One region of the Streptacidiphilus sp. MAP12-33 genome, then DNA from elsewhere that is predicted to be linked to it. Evidence: riboswitches for the same ligand, from Rfam matches in the RefSeq annotation. Region 1 holds a riboswitch; each other region holds the start of a gene.
What was found. Region 1 has a riboswitch for cyclic di-AMP ahead of ABH931_RS11065 (family 16 glycosylhydrolase). Riboswitches for the same ligand answer to the same signal wherever they lie in the genome.
Positions count from the first base shown of each region.

Region 2: it holds a riboswitch for cyclic di-AMP, as region 1 does, so the genes downstream of both, ABH931_RS10215 (C40 family peptidase) here and ABH931_RS11065 (family 16 glycosylhydrolase) in region 1, are expected to answer to the same signal.
Region 3: it holds a riboswitch for cyclic di-AMP, as region 1 does, so the genes downstream of both, ABH931_RS27100 (NlpC/P60 family protein) here and ABH931_RS11065 (family 16 glycosylhydrolase) in region 1, are expected to answer to the same signal.
Region 4: it holds a riboswitch for cyclic di-AMP, as region 1 does, so the genes downstream of both, ABH931_RS26670 (transglycosylase family protein) here and ABH931_RS11065 (family 16 glycosylhydrolase) in region 1, are expected to answer to the same signal.

Region 1 covers NZ_JBGCCA010000008.1:178,883-183,966, forward strand. The annotation lists gene uvrB (excinuclease ABC subunit UvrB) at 1-500, shown strand, start outside; gene ABH931_RS11060 (TerD family protein) at 623-1,201, shown strand; cyclic di-AMP (ydaO/yuaA leader) riboswitch at 1,351-1,516, shown strand; gene ABH931_RS11065 (family 16 glycosylhydrolase) at 1,521-2,693, shown strand; gene ABH931_RS11070 (TerC family protein) at 2,866-3,873, shown strand; gene ABH931_RS11075 (TauD/TfdA dioxygenase family protein) at 3,853-4,815, opposite strand; gene ABH931_RS11080 (TetR family transcriptional regulator) at 4,928-5,084, shown strand, end outside.
Region 2 covers NZ_JBGCCA010000007.1:209,241-214,324, forward strand. The annotation lists gene ABH931_RS10200 (MFS transporter) at 1-282, opposite strand, end outside; gene ABH931_RS10205 (hypothetical protein) at 334-975, opposite strand; gene ABH931_RS10210 (SAM-dependent methyltransferase) at 965-2,338, opposite strand; cyclic di-AMP (ydaO/yuaA leader) riboswitch at 2,695-2,866, shown strand; gene ABH931_RS10215 (C40 family peptidase) at 3,015-3,482, shown strand; gene ABH931_RS10220 (MarR family winged helix-turn-helix transcriptional regulator) at 3,475-3,921, opposite strand; gene ABH931_RS10225 (LLM class flavin-dependent oxidoreductase) at 4,008-4,919, shown strand.
Region 3 covers NZ_JBGCCA010000030.1:90,135-95,218, forward strand. The annotation lists gene ABH931_RS27090 (NYN domain-containing protein) at 1-1,112, shown strand, start outside; gene ABH931_RS27095 (NlpC/P60 family protein) at 1,358-2,350, shown strand; cyclic di-AMP (ydaO/yuaA leader) riboswitch at 2,633-2,796, shown strand; gene ABH931_RS27100 (NlpC/P60 family protein) at 2,807-3,853, shown strand; gene ABH931_RS27105 (NlpC/P60 family protein) at 4,077-5,084, shown strand, end outside.
Region 4 covers NZ_JBGCCA010000029.1:120,695-125,778, reverse strand. The annotation lists gene ABH931_RS26675 (cytochrome P450) at 1-1,127, shown strand, start outside; cyclic di-AMP (ydaO/yuaA leader) riboswitch at 1,342-1,496, shown strand; gene ABH931_RS26670 (transglycosylase family protein) at 1,501-2,139, shown strand; gene eno (phosphopyruvate hydratase) at 2,300-3,580, shown strand; gene ABH931_RS26660 (septum formation initiator family protein) at 3,704-4,102, shown strand; gene ABH931_RS26655 (DUF501 domain-containing protein) at 4,142-4,738, shown strand; gene ABH931_RS26650 (exopolyphosphatase) at 4,741-5,084, shown strand, end outside.

The DNA.
Region 1 (5,084 bases):
GGTCGCCCACCTCCCTGATCCAGACGATCGGCCGTGCCGCCCGTAACGTCTCGGGCCAGGTGCACATGTACGCGGACCGGATCACCGCGGCGATGGACCACGCGATCAGCGAGACCAACCGGCGTCGCGAGATCCAGCAGGCGTACAACACCGAGCACGGCATCGACCCGCAGCCGCTGCGCAAGAAGATCGGCGACATCCTGGACACCCTCACCCGCGAGGACATGGACACCGCCGAGCTGCTCAGCACCGGCTACCGCCAGGGCGGCGGGGGCGGCCGGGGCCAGAAGGCGCCGGTGCCGGTGCTCGGCCTCAAGGCGGACGCCAAGGAGGCCAGGAGCCTGCCGGCCGCCGAGCTGGCCGAGCTGATCGCGGAACTGACGGAGCGTATGCACAATGCGGCCGCCGAATTGCAGTTCGAGATGGCGGCCCGCCTGCGTGACGAGGTGAACGAACTGAAGAAGGAGTTGCGCCAGATGCGCGAAGCCGGAATGGCCTGAGTGTTCGACGCCCGTTTTCTTCACCCGTCCTTCGGGCCGAGCGCCTATGGTGCTCGATAGAAGCTGCACAGGGAACGGACAACGGTCCACGGGCGTCCGACACATGTGGGGAGGGCCGAGCCATGTCGGTGAGTCTGAGTACGGGCCAGCGCATCCGTCTCGAGGGGCCGGAGGGGGAGGCGGGCCCGCCGGTGATCCGGCTCGGGCTCGGCTGGCAGGGGGCGCCACGCAAGGGGTTCTTCGGGGGGCGGCGGCGGGAGCGGGAGGTCGACCTGGACGCCTCCGCCGTGCTCTACGCCAGCCGCACCCTGGCCGACGTGGTCTTCTTCCGGCACCTGGTCAGCAACGACGGCTCGGTGCGGCACGCCGGGGACCGACGCAGCGGCGGCCTGGACACCGAGTCGATCAGCGTGGACCTGGGCCGCGTCCCGCCGCACATCACGCAGATCGTCTTCACGGTGAACTCCTACAACGGGCAGAGCTTCGCCGAGGTCCAGCGCTTCCACTGCCGGCTGGTCGACGAGGCGTCCGGCGCCGAGCTGGCGCGCTTCACCCTCAACGGCGGCGGGGAGCACAGCGGCCAGGTGATGGCGAAGGTCGACCGGGACGAGGACGGCGCCTGGCAGCTGACCGCGATCGGCGTTCCAGCGCAGGGGCGCACGTTCCAGGAGATGCTGCCGGTCATCGAGCAGTACCTGTGACGGTCGGTGCGGTCGGTGCGGTCGGTGTGAGAGAAGTCTCTTAGCCGACCGAATGTTTGGAGTCGATCTTTATATCTGCCTAATGTGCGGGGGTCCGCCCCCACAGTCGGCGGACACCCGCATCGGGCACGCCGAGTCCAGCCCCTCGATGCCGGGAAACGACGAGTCACCAGGGCCGGAGCGGGGGAACCACAGGTAAGCCGCCCCTGCCCTTTTCCGGGCCGGGGCTCGGGGTGAAGCCGCGTGCGCGCGGCCGGGCCACTACTTCTCCGGCCCGAATCCGACAGCTCACCTCGCAGGCGTCGGAGAGGCCCACCTCATGCGCCGCACCCTGTCGACCCCTGCCCGCATAGCCGCGCTCACCGCGGCGCCCGCCCTGCTGCTCGGCGGCGTCGCCGCCACCTCGGCCCAGGCCGCGACGCCCCGCGTCAGCGAGACCGGCCTGACCGCCACGACCACCGCCTCCGGGACCACCGCCAAGCTGACGGTCACGTCGAGCTCCTGCGTCACCTTCCGCTCCCTGGGCGTGGCGGTCCGCGACGCGGCCGGCAACAACCTGGACTTCCCGCAGTGGCACAGCAACGCGCGGGTCTGCTCCGGCGGTCTGACCCTCACCGCCTCCCGCCAGTTCCCGGCCGGCAGCTACACCATGTTCGGCGCCTACCTGGACACCGCCGGCACCTGGCACAACCTGGCTGCCAAGACGCTGACCGTCGGTGGATCCAGCACCAAGCCGACGCCCGCGCCGACGCCGACGCCCACGCCCTCCCCGTCGACCCCGGCCGCCGCCGGCTCGATCCCGGCCGGTGTGGCCTCCTCCAGCACGCCGATCTGGTCGGACGAGTTCAACTCGCTGAACACCAGCCGCTGGGTCTCCAGCACCACGACGTCGTACCAGTACGGGAACCACAACCCGAGCGACAACAAGCTCGACTGGCTGGACCCGAACGACGTCTCCGTCGCGAACGGCGTCGCCACCTTCACCGCGCAGCCCAGCTCGCACACCCTGGAGAACGGCAAGCAGGCCTGGACCACCGGTCTGCTGACCACGGAGGGTTCCCAGGAGGGCTTCCAGGTCAAGACCGGCGACTACGTCGAGTCCCGGATGAAGCTGCCGACCGGTCAGGGCGCCTGGCCGGCGCTGTGGACCTGGAAGAACGGCAACGGCGAGATCGACTCCTTCGAGTACCACCCGGACAACCCGAACCTGCTGGAGCTGACCAACCACGTCAACGGCGGCGGGACGTACTACACGAACGCGAACGCGATCAAGCCGGGTGGCTGGGTCACCATCGGCACCAAGTACGGCGCGAACTCGGTCGACTGGTACGTCAACGGCGTCAAGGTCTACTCGGACAACACGGGCGTGGGCGCCAACTGGTCCGCCTACCTGATCCTCAACCTGTCCCTCTCCGCCGGTCAGTACCACCCGGCGCCGAGCGGCAGCACCCCGATCACCTTCTCCGTCGACTACCTGCGCGTCTACCACTGAGGTTTGTTAATCTGGTCGGGTAAGCGGAGGGGAGTACTCCCTGAAACGACACGTCCGTCATCACGGCGGTGCCTCGGCACCTCCCGGGCGTGTCGGCCCGGCCGGTTCCCGGCAGGGCGGAGGAGACCTCCGGCAGTGAAGCACGCTCGCTTCTGCCGGAGGAAGGACGTCCGTGGACGTTTCCGTGGCCATGTGGGTCACCACCATCGTGGTTCTCGTCGCCCTGATCGCTGTCGACTTCTTCGTCGGCGGCCGCAAGCCGCACGAGGTCTCCATCCGTGAGGCGGCCGTCTGGTCCGCGATCTGGATCGGCCTCGCCGGGTTGTTCGCCGGCTTCCTGTGGTGGCACTCCGGTTCCGCGCCGGCCGGGCAGTTCCTCGCCGGGTACGTCACCGAGAAGTCGCTCAGCGTCGACAACCTCTTCGTCTTCGTGCTGATCATGGCGAAGTTCGCCGTCCCGCGCGTCTACCAGCAGCGGGTACTGATGATCGGGGTGCTGATCGCCCTGGTGCTGCGGGCGGTCTTCATCGCGGCCGGCGCCGCCGTGATCGCCTCCTTCTCGTGGATCTTCTTCCTCTTCGGGGCCTTCCTGATCTGGACCGCCTGGAAGCTGATCAAGGAGGCCCGCGGCGGCTCCCCGGACGAGGAGTACGAGGAGAGCAAGCTGATGCGCGCGGTCGAGCGCCGCTTCCCCACCACGGACGGCTACCGCGGCACCCGGCTCACCGTCGTCGAGGGCGGCCGCCGCCTAGTCACCCCGATGCTGCTGGTGATCCTGGCCATCGGCACCACCGACGTGCTCTTCGCGATGGACTCCATCCCCGCGATCTTCGGGCTGACGCAGGACGCCTACATCGTCTTCACCGCCAACGCCTTCGCGCTGATGGGCCTGCGCCAGCTCTACTTCCTGGTCGGCGGACTGCTGGACCGGCTGGTCCACCTCTCCTACGGCCTGTCGATCATCCTCGGCTTCATCGGCGTGAAGCTGCTCCTGCACGCCCTCCACGAGGCGGGCGTCCACGCCGCGCCGGAGATCGGCACGCCGCTCTCGCTCGCCGTCGTGGTCGGCGTCCTCGCGGTCACCACGGTGACCTCCCTGATCGCCTCACGCCGGTCGGCCGCGCGCCCGGCGGCGCCCGCGGCCGACGCGAAGGAGATCTCAGGAGCGGGGGAGCGCTAGCTCCTCCAGTTCCGCGGCCGGGACGATCCCGGCGACGCGTGGCGGCTCGGCCGGTTCCAGGAGCCGGCTGGGCTGCCCGTCGACGCCGACGGGCAGGTCGCCGTCGAGGGTGATCCGGCGGACCAGGCGCGGCTCGTCGCCGTAGTCGTTGACCGCGTAGTGCTGGGTGGCGCGGTTGTCCCAGATCGCGACGTCGCCGACCTCCCAGCGCCAGCGGACGGTGTGCTCGGGCTTCTCCACGAAGCGCTGGAACAGGGCGATCAGCTCGCGGCTGTCGTCGCTGGCGAACCCGACCAGGCTCTGGGTGAAGGCGCCGAGCAGGATCGTCTTCTCCCCGGTGACGGGGTGCACCCGCACCACCGGGTGCTCGGTCTTGAACGCGGTCGACACGAAGACCTGCCGGAACAGCTCCGCGACCTCTCGGTTCTCGGCCAGCTCCGGCCGCAGGCCGAGCCGCGCCGCGTAGTCGAAGTCGTTGGTGTGGACGGCCCGCAGGTGCTCGGCGAAGACCTTCAGGGCGGGCGGCAGTGAGCGGTAGGCGGCGGCGGTGTTGGCCCAGATCGTCTCCCCGCCGGCCGGTGGCAGCTCGACGGCCCGCAGGATGGAGGCGGCCGGATAGGAGGGCACGAAGGTCACGTCGGTGTGCCAGTTGTTCGCCCGCACGCCCTTGGTGGCGTCCAGCTCGAAGACGTATCGCCCGTCCGCGGCCGGGACGGTCGGGTGCCCGACCGGCTGCCCGAGCAGTCGGGCGAAGGCCTCGTGGCTCGCGTCGTCGAGGTGGTGCTGACCCTTGAAGAAGATCACCTTGTGCGTGTGCAGGGCCGCGCGGATCTGCGTGACGGTCTCGGCCGACAGCTCGCCGCCGAGCTTCACCCCGTGCGCGAGGGCGCCGATGCGACCACCGAGTTGCGTGAGTTGCAAGGGAGTTGGGGCCGTTGCCATGGCGTTCACCCTTCCGATGAGAACGTGTTGCAGCTCATCGTGGACCCGCGACGTTGCAGAGTCATGGCTCGTGCATGAAGGATCATCCGACAGCGTCGGCAAGGATGAGGGCATGAGCGAGAAGGAAGAGGCCGGGGCGCAGGCCCCGCGCCGTACGGGGCGCCGACCCGGTGGCGCCGACACCCGCGGCGCGGTCCTGGAGGTCGCCCGCGCGGAGTTCGCCGCCCGTGGCTACGAGCAGACCAGCATGCGCGGCATCGCCCGCGCCG
Region 2 (5,084 bases), on a different contig from region 1:
CAGGCTCACCAGCACCACGAAGCGCAGCAGGTCCATCCCGACCATCACCGGCCGCTTGCGCCGGAACTCCACCCACGGGCCCAGCGGCAGCGCGAGGGCCGCGCCGACGGCGGGGCCGGCGGCGGCGAGCAGCGAGACCTCGATCGGGCCGACGTGCAGTGCCCGGATCGCCACGATCGGGAACGCCTCGAAGGCGAGCCACGTCCCGAGCGTGCTGACCGCGTACGCGGTCCACAGCCATCCGAATGCCCGCCCCAGTGATCCGCCCGTGCCGCTCGCCATAACGCAGCACTATGCCAGGCGGGTCCGACAGCGGACGCGCCCGGCCGTGCCCTACGCCCCGGTCGCGGCGTCACCTCCGCGCCCGCTCGGGTGGGGCCAGTCCGGTGGCGGCACCAGTTGGCCGTGGTGGACGGTGAAGCCGAGTTCCCGCAGGTAGGGCCGGGCCTGTTCGAGCAGTGAGAGCACCCGGAAACAGGTGCGGAAGCACAGCGCCGCCAGCGGCAGCTCCACCAGCAGGGCCATCACCAGCGCCTCGACGAAGTCCCGGGTCGTCGAGGCGAGCATCACGTCGAACCACGCGTCGGTGACCAGCAGCGCGCCCGCGACCGCCGTCACGATGGCGCTGCGCGGCGACAGCCGCAGTATCCGGACCGCGCAGGCGGTGAAGACGATGATCAGCAACGCGTCGAAGCCGCCCCAGGCGACGTCCCAGTGCGCGGCGCGCTCACGGCCGGGGAGGGTGAGGAAGAGCAGGATCGTCCACGGCACCAGGATCACGGCCGAGCAGAAGTAGAGCAGCGCCAGCCGGGGCCGCACCACGCGCTCGCTGTGGTCCAGGGCAGGGGTGAGGAAGGGCGGCGGCTGCAGGAAGCGCGGCAGCCGGCCCTCCCAGTGCTCCCAGCGTCCTGCCGCCCCGATCGCACGACCGCTCGCGGGGCCGCTCGCAGGGCCGCTCGCAGGGTCAGTCCGCATGGTTCGGCTCCTGCCGGTTCGGCACGTAGCCGAGGTCGACCGCCTTCGCGGGCGGGCCGTCGCGCCGCAGGTCGGCGAGGAGGGAGACCAGCTGCGGCGGCCACAGCACCTCCTCGACCTCGGCGAGTTCGGCGGGTGTGAACCAACGGCAGTCGAGGATGCCGTCCGCCGCGAAGGAGGCGGTCAGGTCGCCGACCGGGTCGCGGCGCGGCGCGGACGCCAGGAAGATCACCTCGTGCTGACGGACCAGGCCCACGTCGCCGCGGTGGTAGTCGTGCTCCCAGCGCCACAGCTCCGGACCGGTGACGACGTCGGTCCAGCCGGTCTCCTCGACGGTCTCGCGCAGCGCTCCCGCGAGGGGGTCCTCGCCCTCGTCGAGGCCGCCGCCCGGCAGGACCCAGTGCGGGCCGACCTCCGCGTCGTGGTGGCGTTGCAGGAAGACCGCGCCTTCGGGGTCCAGCACCAGCAGCCGCGCGGCGGGGCGGCGGGGGCGCTCGCCGAGCGCGGGACGCTCCGCGAGCAGGAAGCCGTAGTCGTCGCTGACGCGGTCGGCGCCGTAGCGGTCGCGCAGTTCGGCCTCGCCGGTCTCGTGGACGAGCCAGCCGTGGTGGCGCAGCCACTGCGCGTGGTTGCGGCGCAGCCCTCCGCGCCACAGTCGGGTGGCCCCGGCCATGGCCGGGTCCCGCACGGCCAGTTCGCGGGTGCGGCGCAGCGAGCCGTCGCGGACCAGGGAGAGCCGGCTGCCGGGGGCGGAGAGGTTGCCGATCCGTTCCAGCAGGGCGGCCGCGTCCGCCGCCTCCAGGTAGACGAGCAGGCCCTCGACCAGCCAGGCGGTCGGCTGCCCGGGGTCGAACCCGGCGGCGCGCAGCGGCGTCGCCCAGTCCTCGCGCAGATCGACCGTCACGACCTGGCGCTCGACCCGGGGGTGGGCCCCGACGTCGGCGAGGACCCCCTCCTTGAACGCGACCATCTCCGGCAGGTCGAGCTCGAAGAGCGTGACGCCATCGGGCCAGTCGAGGCGGAAGGCCCGGGAGTCGAGCCCGGCGGCGAGCAGGACCACCTGGGTGCAGCCGGCGTCCGGGGCGACCGCCTCGCGCAGGTAGTCGTCGAACCAGGCGGTGCGCAGCACCAGATGGGCGGACATGGCCTGCCACGCCTCGGTCCGCTCGCGGCCGGACGTGCGGAGCTCGCGCGGCCCGCCCTCGTCCACGGCGGCGGCGCGCAGGAACGCGGCGGCGTAGGGGTCGTCGAAGAGTCGGTCCGGGCGGGCACTCTCCGCCGCGCGGGCCAGCGCGACGCCGAGGGCGGTGCGGTCGACCCCCTGCGGCGTGGCGGCGCTCCCGGTGTCTCGATCATCAGTCACGCGCCCAATCTAGGCGCCTGGCCGCACCCGCCGGAAGGGGATTCGGAACCAGCCACTTGGGGGCCACTAAACGGCGTGGGCCGACCGGGTGAAGGATCTCCTCCGATTTCTGCATTTACGCAGGTCATTACCTATTCCCGCGAGGAGAAATCGATTTCTGGAATCCGTTTGCCGTTACTCCGGACGCAGCAGGAATTGCGACCCAAACGTCGCGTGACAAGAATCACAATGGCCTGGCGGAACGTGAAGACGGCATAAAAACGTGCCAATACTGTCCGCCGAACGAACAAAGTCCTCGCCACCGTGGCGGGGCGGTCCGGCCGGACGCCTAGTCTCGCCACCGGTCGGACGCCAGGTGCTCACACACACCTGACAGGCGAGAACGGGAGACCCAGGCAGGACGGCACGGCGTCAGGGAAACGCCGAGCCTTGGGGTGAAGCCGCAAAGCACGTGTCGTGCGCGGCCGGGCAGCTTCTGGAGCCCGAACCCGACAGGGACGACTTTCGTAGGCGGTTCCGGAAGGGCTTCCGCATGTCCGCGTCCCATGATTCCGCGCGTCACCATGCCCTGAACCAGATCCAGAACCACCCCCAAGGGCAGCCCGGGCACCAGAACGGGCCCGGCCGCGGCCGGCACGCTCGACGCCCGCAGAGCGGCGTCAATCGGCTCCTCGGCGTGAACGACGGCTCCACCGGCCGGCGCCTGAAGGCGGGGCTCACCACCCTCGCCGCCACCGGCGCCCTCCTCGGCGGCACGGCCGTCGCGGCCCCCTCGGCCGACGCGAGCGCGCTCACCATAGGGCAGAAGGCCCTCAGGATCGCCCAGTCCAAGCACGGCGACCCCTACCGCTGGGGCGCGACCGGCCCCAACTCGTTCGACTGCTCCGGTCTGACCTACTACGCGTTCAAGCGCGCCGGCCACCGCCTGCCGCGCACGGCGCAGGACCAGTACAACCACGTCCAGCACATCTCGTTCCGTCAACTGCGGCCGGGCGACCTGGTCTTCTTCCACTACGGCTCGTACGTCTACCACGTCGGCATCTACGCCGGTCACTGGGAGATCTGGCACGCGCCGCACTCCGGCAGCTACGTGAAGCTGGAGCACATCTGGACCGACTCGGTCTGGTTCGGCCGGGTCAACTGAGCAGCAGCGCCAGCAGGCGCGCGAGCGCGTCCGGATCCTCGCCCGCCTCCGCCACCGGGGCGAGGAACCCGCGCTCGACCTCGTGGCGGACGGCCTCGGCGCGAGCCAGCAGGTCCGCGCCGGGCCCGGTCACGTGGAGCGCGTTGCGACGGCGGTCGTGGGGGCTGCGACGTCGCTCGACCAGCCCCTTGGCCTCCAGCGCGTCGGCCAGGGCCACCATCGTGGTCCGGTCGACGCCGAGGGCGGCGGCCGCCTCCGCCTGCGACAACGGCTCCCCCGCCGCCCCCGCGGCCAACACCGCGAGAACGGCCAGCTCGCGCCCGTCGATCCCGAGCGGCGCGAGCGCGCGGGCACTGGCCTCGGCGAAGCGGAGCTGGGTGTGCTTGAGCAGGTAGCCGAGCCGGGCCTGGAGGGCGCCCGGCGTCACGTCGTCGGTCATGCCCGCATGGTAGTCGACGATCCTGATAGTCAGGAGAGCTGATGATCGGCTAGCCTGACGGTGTTGCCCGAGGGAAGGACACCGCCATGGCACTGAGCTTCGGCGTCAAGACCACACCCATGCGCGTCGGCTACGACGAGATCCTGCGTGTCTGGCAGGAGGCCGACGAGACCCCCGAGATCCAGGACGCCTGGCTCTGGGACCACCTGATGCCCGTCGCCGGGCCCCCGGACGGCACCATCCTCGAGGGCTGGACGTTGCTCAGCGCGCTGGCCGCGCGGACGCGACGCCTGCGGCTCGGGCTGCTGGTCACCAGCAACCGCATCCGGCCACCCGCCGTCCTGGGCAAGATGGCCGCGACGGTGGACGTCATCTCCGGCGGACGGCTCGTCCTGGGCCTCGGCGTCGGCGGCACCCACCAGCCGCCTGGCGCGGGCGGCGTCGCCGGGCCCAACCCCGCGGAGGCCGAGTACGCCGCCTACGGCCTCTCGCTGGTCTCCCCCGGCGAGGGCCTGGCCCGCCTGGAGGAGACGATCGCGATCCTGCGCGCGATGTGGAGCGAGAAGGTCTTCGACTTCGCCGGCCCGTTCACCACCCTCACCGACCATCGCAACGAGCCCAAGCCGGTCCAGCCGGGCGGCCCGCCGCTGCTGATCGGCGGCTGGGGCGACCGGACCCTGCGCCTGGTGGCCGAGCACGCCGACATCTGGAACATCCCGGGCCCACCGCACAACCGTGTCGAGTACCTGGCGGAGCGCGCCCGCGTCCTCGACGCGCGCTGCGCGGCGATCGGCCGCGACCCGCGCACGCTCACCCGGTCGGTGCAGTACATCGTCGACTACGCCGACCCGGCGGGCGACCGGGCGACGCTGGCGCGGCTGGTGGAGCTCGGCTTCACGCATCTGGTGCTGAGCCTGCGCGCTCCCTACCCGCCCGGGGTGGTGCGGTGGCTGGTCAACGAGATCATCAGGCCACTTCGGCAGGAGGTCGCACCGTGACGGGCGCGGGGCTCTGCTCGATCGGCCGCGCGCGCGAGAAACCACCCGGGGCGGACGGCCCCGCGCATTGAGAACCACCCGCGTGCAGGTGGCCTGCCGCGCACGCAGCCGATCGAGCAGAACCTCGCGCCCCCAACGGGGTGCCGTCTCGGCGATCAGCTGGAC
Region 3 (5,084 bases), on a different contig from region 1:
GGATAGCGGAACGGGTCCGGCAGGGACAGCCCGATCTGGTGGCCGCGTTGGAGAGCGGGACCGCTCCGGCCGCCGCCGACCCGCAGGACGTGGCCGCCGCCGCGTATCTGCTGCGCACCCCCGGCTGGACCAGGGTCGTGGGCGAGGCCGGGGACGAGGTCGAGCGCGCCGAGCACGAGGGCGCGGCCGCCGAGTCGGCGCGGCTGGCGGAGAAGCTGCAGGAGGAGCTCGCCTCGGTGCGCGCCGCGACCCGCACTGAGGCCGAGCGGGCCAAGGCCGAGCTGGACGCGCTGAAGAAGGAGGGCGACAGCCTGCGCCGGCAGCTGCGCTCGCTCTCCGCCGACACCAAGCGCGCCGAGGCGGCCACCCGCAAGGCCGTCGGCGAGCTGGAGGCGCAGCGCGCCACCGGCGCGACCGAGCGCGGCGCGCAGGACAGCGAGGTGCGCCGGCTCAAGCACCGGGTGGCGGAGCTGGAGACCGCCCTGGAGGCGTCCCGCCGGGCGGCCCGCGAGGGCAGGTCCACCGAGGAGATGCGGCTGCGGCTGCTGCTGGACACGGTGGTGCAAGGCGCCCAGGGACTCCAGCGGGAGCTGGGCCTGGCGCCGCTGAGCGGCCGTCCCGCCGACACCGTCGAGGCGGTGGTCCCGGTGGCCGCCTCGCCGCACGACGTGGCCCGGCGCGCGCTGGAGGGCGACGACCCGGCGCTGCTCGACCAGTTGCTCGAACTGCCGCAGGTCCACCTGCTGGTGGACGGCTACAACGTCACCAAGACCGGCTGGCCCGGCATGCCCCTGGACCGCCAGCGCCAGCAGCTGACGCGCGGGCTGGGCCTGGTGGCCGTGCAGACGGGCGCGGAGATCACCTGCGTCTTCGACGGCAAGGACCTGGACGGGCCGATCCCGATGGCGCCGCCGCCGCGCGGCGTGCGGGTGCTGTTCAGCCGGACCGGCGAGACCGCGGACGAGCTGATCCGCCGTCTGGTGCGGGCGGAGCCGGAGGGCCGGCCGGTGGTCGTGGTCTCCACGGACCGCGAGGTCGCCGACGGGGTCAGGGCGTCCGGCGCGCGTCCGGTCCCCTCGACGATGCTGCTGCGCCGGCTGATCCGCACCTGATCCGCTCCTGCGGCCCTGCCGCGGCGCTCCCGCAAACCCCGGGGATCTTGAGGGTTTGTTAAGAGAGCGGACCGGATTCCCCTCCGGGGGAGACAAGTGGTCCCGCGGCTCACTATTCTCGTCGCTCAACGTCCGCACTCGCGTTCCCATTCGTCTCTGCGGGCGTTCAAGTGTGCGAAGGGACTGCATCCGACGTGGCTTCTCACCGCCGGCCTCGCGAGGTCAGCCGTGCCCGTGTGTCCGTGATGACGGCCGCGGCCGCGACCCTGGTGGCGCTTTCGGCGCAGACCGCCGCCCAGGCCGCTCCGGCGATCTCCACCAAGGACGCCAAGGCGCAGGTCGACGCGGACCGTACGGACGCCGCGGCCAAGACCGAGCAGTGGAACGAGGCGCACACCCAGCAGGAGGCCCTGCAGCGGCGTGTGGCGATCCTTCAGGACGAGATCGCCCGCCAGCAGGCCCAGGTCAACACCGGCCTGGACAACCTCGGCCAGATCGCCAACGCGCAGTACGCCGACGGCAGCGTCGACCCGACCGTGCAGCTGATGCTCTCCAGCTCGCCCGACGCCTTCCTGCAGAAGGCGGCCTCGCAGGACGAGCTCACCAGCAACCAGACCGCGCAGCTCCAGGCGCTGGTGGCGCAGGAGAAGACCCTCCAGTCCGAGAAGGCCGAGGCCGCCGCCGAACTCGCGCAGGAGCAGCAGCTGCTCGCGAAGATGAGCTCGGCCAAGAGCGAGGCCCTGGCCAAGCTCAAGCAGGCCCAGTCGGTGCTGGACGCGCTCACCCCGGCCCAGCGCACGACCGTCGGCGGGGGAGGCGGTGGCGGTGGCTACGGCTCGGTCTCCAGCAGCGGCTACACCGGCCACATCGACCTCACGGGCATATCCGCGACGGCCCGCACCGCGATGCTGGCCGCGGAGAGCCAGATAGGCCACGCGCCCTACCTCTGGGGCGGGTCGACCCCGGCCGGCTTCGACTGCTCGGGCCTGGTGATGTGGGCCTACGCCCAGGCGGGCGTCTCGCTGCCGCACTCCTCCTACTCCGACGAGAACGTCGGCACCATGGTGCCGAGCATGGCCGACGCGCAGGTCGGCGACATCATCGTGATGGAGAACGGCGGCCACGTCGGCCTCTACGCCGGCAACGGCATGCTGCTCAACGCCCCCGAGTACGGCTACGACGTCTCGGTGCAGCCGATGTCCTACTTCGGCGGGGTTGTGGCGATCCGTCGGATCTGACCCGCGCCCGACGCTCCGACGGTCTGTGAAGACTCTCACAGCATCCGTGCGGAGAGCGATGGAATGACCGATTTCTCCGGCATGTCGTCGGCTCCTGGTCAGATTCCGACTACACAGCGTTGATCCACTGACACTGCGTCGAAAGTGACACGAGTTTTTTCTGACAAGGATTTGAACCGATCACGGTTGGGTTACTAGGGTCACTCCTCGAACCGCCGTACGGTCGTTCACCCATCCAGGGTGGCAGCGGTGGTCACCGTCGAGTTCGGCGACGCGGTCCGCAGGGGGCGACCGTCGAGTCGGAGCCGGGGAACCAATGGTTCCTTCCGGGGTGAATCGACGCCAGGGGCGGGCCGGTGCGACTCCGGGCCGAGTGAGGCGTCGTAGGGCTGACTTCCTGGCCCGAACCCGTCAGCTCACCCGGTAGGCGGACGTAGGAAGAAGGAGATCGCCTTCGTGGCGTCCCATCGCCGTCCCAAGTCTCCCGGCCGCACGCGCATGTCGGTCCTCACGGCCGCCGCCGCCACCGCCGTCGCGGTGTCCGCGCAGAGCGCCCAGGCCGCGCCCAAGCCGACCACGGACCAGCTGCGCTCCCAGCTCCAGCAGCTGAACACCGAAGCCGACCAGGCGGTCCAGAAGTACGACCAGTCGCAGGAGAACCTGAAGCAGCAGCAGGCCAAGGTCAGCCAGCTCCAGGACCAGATCGCGCGCGGCCAGGCCGACGTCAACTCGCGGCTGGACCAGCTCGGCGAGATCGCCAACCAGCAGTACGCGACCGGCCAGGTCGACCCGACCGTCCAGCTGCTGCTCTCGGCCACCCCCGACGACTACCTGACCAAGGCCGCCTCGCTCGGTCAGCTGACGTCGAACCAGGCCTCCATCCTGGACCAGCTCCGCAGCCAGGAGCAGAAGCTCGCGGGTGAGAAGTCCCAGGCGGAGCAGACGCTCCAGCAGATGGACACCACCACCAAGCAGCTGTCCGCGCAGAAGGCCGAGGCGCAGAAGAAGGTCCAGCAGACCCAGGCGCTGCTCGACTCGATGACCGCGGCCCAGCGCAGCGCCGTCGTCGGCGGCGGAACCTCCGGCGGTGCCGCGAGCCGCGGCACCAGCCGCCCCCCGCTGACCGGTGGCACCGGCAGCAGCAAGGCCGGCGACTCGGTCGAGGCCGCGGCCTTCGCGGCCGCGCAGACCCGCCTGGGCCTGCCCTACGTCTGGGGCGCGACCGGTCCGGACTCCTTCGACTGCTCGGGTCTGACCCAGTGGGCCTACGCCCAGGCCGGCGTCTCGCTGGGCCGCACCACCTACGACCAGATCAACGACGGCACCGCGGTGAACTCGACGGCCGACCTGCAGGTGGGTGACCTGATCTTCTTCAACGGCGACACCCACGTCGGGATCTACGCCGGCAACGGCATGGTCCTGCACGCGCCGCACACCGGCACGGTCGTCAAGTACGAGCGCATGGACTGGATCGGCAGCATCTACGCGATGCGTCACATCTGATCCGCAGCTGCACGCGTGCCCGCCGTCGGTGACCGACGGCGGGCATCGTCGTTCACTCCCCTGGGTGCATTCGCGCGACGTGTGTCGGGGTCCGCAGCCCGCGCCGAAGCCGTGCCTTCTCCGGGACGACCTGCGGATTGGTTCATGTGAGCGGTTTTCGTGGGGATTTTTCAGCTCTGTGGAGCTTGGACTGGTTCTGTCCCAATCGCTAGCGTCTGCGCTCGTGGCATCCCATCGACGAGGCAGACGTCTCGGCCCCTCCGTGCTCTCCCGTGCCGCGGTCACCGTGGCGGCGGCGACCGCGGCCGTCCTGACGGCCCAGAGCGGTGCGCAGGCGCAGCCCGGACCGTCCGGAGGGGCCGGGGCCGGCAGCCCGGACGAGGTGCGGCAGCAGGTCGACGCCCTCTACGCGCAGGCCGAGACGGCGGGTCAGCGCGCCGCCGGCGCGCAGGAGCAGCAGGCCGTGCTGCAGCGGCGGGCCGCCCTGCTGGAACAGCAGCTCGCCGAGGAACAGCAGCACGTCAACAACGTCGCGGCCCAGCTCGGCGCGATGGCACAGGCCGAGTACGAGCAGGGCGGCACCATCGACCCGGTGGTGCAGCTGCTGCTCAGCGCGCACCCCGCCGACTACCTCGACCGGGCCGCCGACCTCGGGCAGGTCGACGCCGACCTCGCCTCCCGGCTGGCGCAACTGCGCGCGGACGAGGACCGGGAGCGGCGCGACCGCGCCACCGTCGGCGCGCAACTGGACCAGATCGAGCGGCTGCGCCGGTCGATCACCACCGACAAGGCCGACGTGCAACGCCGCCTCGGCCACGCGCAGGCGCTGCTCGGCAGCCTGACGGCGCAGCAGCGCGACGTGCTCCAGCAGCAGGAGGACGACGCGGCCCAGGCCGCCGCCCAGGCGGCGGACGTGCCGCTGGCGGCCGGCGAGGGCCCGGCGGACTCCCGGGCCGCGGCCGCGCTGGCGGCGGCGCGGGCCGCGCTCGGGCAGCCGTACGTGTACGGGGCGACAGGTCCGGGGGCCTTCGACTGCTCGGGTCTGATGTACTGGGCCTGGCGCCACGGTGGGGTGGCGCTGCCGCGCACGTCCCAGGAACAGGCCTTCGCCGGGCGGCGCGTCCCGCTGTCGCAGGCCCGTCCGGGGGACATCGTGGTGTATTACCGAGACATGCACCATGTGGGCATGTACGCAGGACACGGCATGATCATCCACGCTCCGTACCCGGGC
Region 4 (5,084 bases), on a different contig from region 1:
TGCCGAGCGGTGTCGACGCCTGGCTGGTGACCCGGTACCCGGACGCGCGGCAGGCGCTGGCCGACACCCGGCTGAGCAAGAACCCGGCCAAGCACAGCCTGCAGGCGCACCGCAGCGGACGGGTCGGCATCCCGGGGGAGCGCAGCGCGGACCTGATGACGCACCTGCTCAACATCGACCCGCCGGACCACACCCGGCTGCGCCGCCTGGTCTCCAAGGCGTTCACACCGCGCCGGGCGGCGGAGTTCGAGCCGCGTGTGCGGGAGATCACGGACCGGTTGATCGACGGCTTCGCGGAGCGCGGCTCGGCCGACCTGATCCACGAGTTCGCCTTCCCGCTGCCCATCTACGCGATCTGCGACCTGCTGGGCGTGCCGCCCGAGGACCAGGACGACTTCCGCGACTGGGCGGGGATGATGATCCATCACGGCCAGTCCCCGCGCGGCGGGGTCGGGCGGGCGGTCAAGAAGATGCGTGGCTACCTGGCCGAGCTGATCCACCGCAAGCGGGCGGACCTCGGCGAGGACCTGATCTCGGGTCTGATCCGGGCCAGCGACCACGGCGAGCACCTGACCGAGAACGAGGCCGCGGCGATGGCCTTCATCCTGCTCTTCGCCGGCTTCGAGACCACCGTGAACCTGATCGGCAACGGCCTGTTCGCCCTGCTCACCCACCCCGAGCAGCGGGCGGCCCTGCAGGCCTCGCTGGACCGCGGCGAGAGTGCGCCGCTGGAGGCGGCGGTGGAGGAGTTGCTGCGTTACGACGGGCCCGTCGAGATCGCGACCTGGCGCTTCGCCACCGAGCCTTTGACGCTGGGCGGTCAGGACATCGCGCCGGGCGACCCGGTGCTGGTGGTTCTCGCCGCCGCCGACCGCGACCCCGCCCGCTTCCCGGATCCGGACACCCTCGACCTGGCCCGCAGGGACAACCCGCACATCGCCTTCGGCCTGGGCATCCACTACTGCATCGGCGCGCCGCTGGCCCGCCTGGAGGCCCAGTACGCGCTCGCCGCGCTGCTGCGCCGCCTGCCCGACCTGCGGCTCGCCGCCGATCCGGCGGAGCTGCGCTGGCGCGGCGGCCTCATCATGCGCGGTCTGCGCCAACTTCCGGTCGAATTCACGCCTTGATCACGGCAGGGTAACGGAGGTCACACTCGGCCCTCTGTTGACGAAGGAAGTGCTGGTCAGCCTGGTTCGCAAGGGGCCGGAACGCCGTGTCGGGAACGAAGGTGACGGCGTGTCGGGATTGTGAATCATATGAAAACCTGTCTAGCCTCCCTGAGGTTCGCGCCAGCGGACCACCGCCGCGCGGGACGCCGAGTCCTGTCCACCGCGAGGCGGGATCGTCGACTTGACGAACGGACAGGAGCGGGGGACCCAGGTAGTCCGCCGGACGCGCGCCAGCGCGGACGGCTCGGGGTGAAGACGTGCGAACGTCCGGGCCAGCCTCTACGGCCCGAACCCGACAGCTCACCTCGTAGGCGTCGGAGGGGACTTCAGCATGCTCTTTTCCGGTACCGGCCGTCATCGCAAGATCCGCGTCAACAAGGCCAAGACCCTCGTGGCCACCACCGGCGTCGCCTCTGCCGCCGTGGCACTGCCGCTGATCGGCGCCACCGGCGCCCACGCCGCGTCCGTCTCGACGTGGGACAAGGTCGCCCAGTGCGAGAGCGGCGGTGACTGGTCCATCAACACCGGCAACGGCTACTACGGCGGCCTGCAGTTCTCCGCGTCGACCTGGCGCGCCTACGGCGGTGGGGCGTACGCGTCCACCGCGAACCACGCCACCAAGGGCCAGCAGATCACCGTGGCCGAGCGCGTCCTCGACAGTCAGGGCCCCGGTGCCTGGCCGGTCTGCGGGCCGCGGGCGGGCCTGCACAAGGGCGGTCCGTCGCCGGTCGTCGGCGGCGGCTCCTCCGCCGGGAAGGGCAAGCACCACAAGCCCGCCCCCGCGCCCAAGCCCCCGGCGCACCACGGCGGCTCGGGCAACTACACAGTCAAGCCGGGCGACACGCTGGCGAAGATCGCCGCCGCGCACCACATCCTCGGCGGCTGGCAGAAGCTCTACGCCGAGAACCGCGCCACCATCGGCGGCAACCCGGACATGATCCACGTCGGCGAGAAGCTCGTCGTGAAGTAGTCCGGACCAAAGGCGCAGGACCGCCGACGCGGCCGCTACCGACGGGTAGTGGCCGCGCGGCGTTTCGCCAGGCAAGACAGGCCCAAGGGCCTGAGGGGTCCGGGCCGGGACAGCGGCTAGGCTCTGTGCGTAACAACCCGCATCCCCAGAGGAGACAGTTGTGCCGTCCATCGACGTCGTCGTAGCGCGGGAGATTCTCGACTCGCGTGGCAACCCCACCGTCGAGGTCGAGGTCGGCCTCGACGACGGCAGCACCGGCCGCGCCGCCGTGCCGTCCGGCGCCTCGACCGGCGCCTTCGAGGCCCTGGAGCTCCGTGACGGTGACAAGTCCCGTTACGGCGGCAAGGGTGTGGAGAAGGCCGTCCTGGCCGTCATCGAGCAGATCGGCCCGGAGCTGGTCGGCTACGACGCCACCGAGCAGCGCCTGATCGACCAGGCCATGCTCGACCTGGACGCCACCGCCGACAAGTCCTCGCTGGGTGCCAACGCGATCCTCGGCGTCTCGCTCGCCGTCGCGCACGCCGCCTCCGAGGCCAGCGACCTGCCGCTGTTCCGCTACCTCGGTGGTCCGAACGCGCACGTGCTGCCGGTCCCGATGATGAACATCCTCAACGGCGGTTCGCACGCGGACTCCAACGTGGACATCCAGGAGTTCATGATCGCCCCGATCGGCGCGGAGTCCTTCTCCGAGGCACTGCGCTGGGGTGTCGAGGTCTACCACCAGCTCAAGGGCGTGTTGAAGGCCCGCGGCCTGTCCACGGGCCTCGGCGACGAGGGCGGCTTCGCGCCGAACCTCGACTCCAACCGCGAGGCCCTGGACCTGATCATCGAGGCCATCAAGGGCGCCGGCTACACCCCCGGCCGCGACATCGCGCTCGCCCTGGACGTCGCCGCCTCCGAGTTCTTCAAGGACGGCGCCTACCAGTTCGAGGGCAAGGCCCGCAGCGCCGCCGAGATGACGGCCTACTACGCCGAGCTGGTCGCCGACTACCCGCTGGTCTCCATCGAGGACCCGCTGTTCGAGGACGACTGGGACGGCTGGAAGACCATCACTGCCGAGCTCGGCGACAAGGTCCAGCTGGTCGGTGACGACCTGTTCGTCACCAACCCGGAGCGCCTGTCCCGCGGCATCAAGGAGGGCGCCGCCAACGCCCTGCTGGTGAAGGTCAACCAGATCGGCTCGCTGACCGAGACGCTGGACGCCGTCGAGCTGGCCCAGCGCAACGGCTACCGCTGCATGATGTCGCACCGCTCCGGCGAGACCGAGGACGTCACCATCGCCGACCTGGCCGTCGCCACCAACTGCGGCCAGATCAAGACCGGTGCCCCGGCCCGCTCCGAGCGCGTCGCCAAGTACAACCAGCTGCTGCGCATCGAGGAGATCCTCGACGACGCCGCCGAGTACGCCGGCCGCGGCGCCTTCCCGCGCTTCAACGGCTGAGCCTGCCTTTCCGCCGCCTCGTCGTCCTCACCCTCTAGGGTGGGGGCGGCGGGGCGTCGTCGCGCACAGGGCTTGTTCGCGCACCGGGCACGGAGGAGCCGCGAACACGGGAGGGAGTCGGCAGTGGCCAACCAGCGGCAGGGCCGGAAGCGGCCCCGGCTCACCGGTCGCGCTGCCGTGCTCGCCCTCGTGGTGTGCGCGCTCGTGGCCGCGCTCGCGTACCCGATGCGGCAGTACATCGCCCAGCGCTCGCAGATCGACCAGCAGCGGGCCGCGCAGCGGCAGGCGCAGCAGCAGGTCGACGAGCTGGAGCGGGAGAAGGCCCGCTGGCAGGACCCGGCGTTCGTCGCCGCGCAGGCGCGTGAACGCCTCCACTACGCCTTTCCGGGTGACACCCCGTTCACGGCCGTGAACCCCTCGCCCACGCCGACCACCTCGCCCACCACCCAGCAGCAGGCGTCGCAGCCGTGGTACCAGAGCCTGCTCGGCTCTCTCGACGCGGCGGACCACGCCGGACACTGAAGCCCGGACACCGAAGCTCGGACATTGAAGAATAGAGACATGTCGCACGACCACCCCACCACTCCCGTGTCCGAGGCCGACCGCGCCGCCGTCGAGGCCCAGCTGGGCCGCGTCCCGCGCGGCCTGCGCGCCGTCGCCCACCGTTGCCCCTGCGGCCTGCCCGACGTGGTCGAGACGGCCCCGCGCCTGGAGGACGGCACCCCGTTCCCGACGCTCTACTACCTGACCTGCCCGCGCGCCGCGTCGCTCATCGGCACGCTGGAGGCCGACGGGATGATGAAGGAGCAGACGGCCCGGCTCGCCGAGGACCCGGAGCTCGCCGCCGGCTACCAGCGCGCGCACGAGGACTACATCGCCCGCCGCGACGCGATCGAGGTGCTGGAGGGCTTCCCCAGCGCCGGCGGTATGCCGGACCGGGTCAAGTGCCTGCACGTGCTGGTCGGCCATTCGCTGGCGGCCGGTCCGGGGGTGAACCCACTCGGTGACGAGGCGCTGGCGGCGCTGCCGGAGTGGTGGCGCAAGGGCCCGTGCGTGTGCGCGCCGGGTGCCCCCGACGCGGCCGAGGGCTGGACCGTCGAGCAGAGCGAGGACGGCTCCGGCTACTTCGCCGCCAAGCCGGTCGGGGAGTCCGAGTGAGCCTGACCCGGGTCGCGGGTGTCGACTGCGGCACCAACTCCATCCGCCTGCTCGTGGCCGACCTGGATCCGGCCACGGGCGAGCTGCACGAGCTGGACCGGCGGATGACCATCGTCCGGCTCGGCCAGGGCGTGGACCGCACCGGCCGGCTGGCGCCGGAGGCCCTGGAGCGGACCTTCGCCGCCTGCCGCGACTACGCGGCGGTCATCGAGGAGCTGGGCGCGACCCGGCTCCGCTTCGTCGCCACCAGCGCCTCGCGCGACGCGGAGAACCGGGACGAGTTCGTCGCCGGGGTCCGCGAGATCCTCGGCGTCGAACCCGAGGTCATCACCGGGGACGAGGAGGC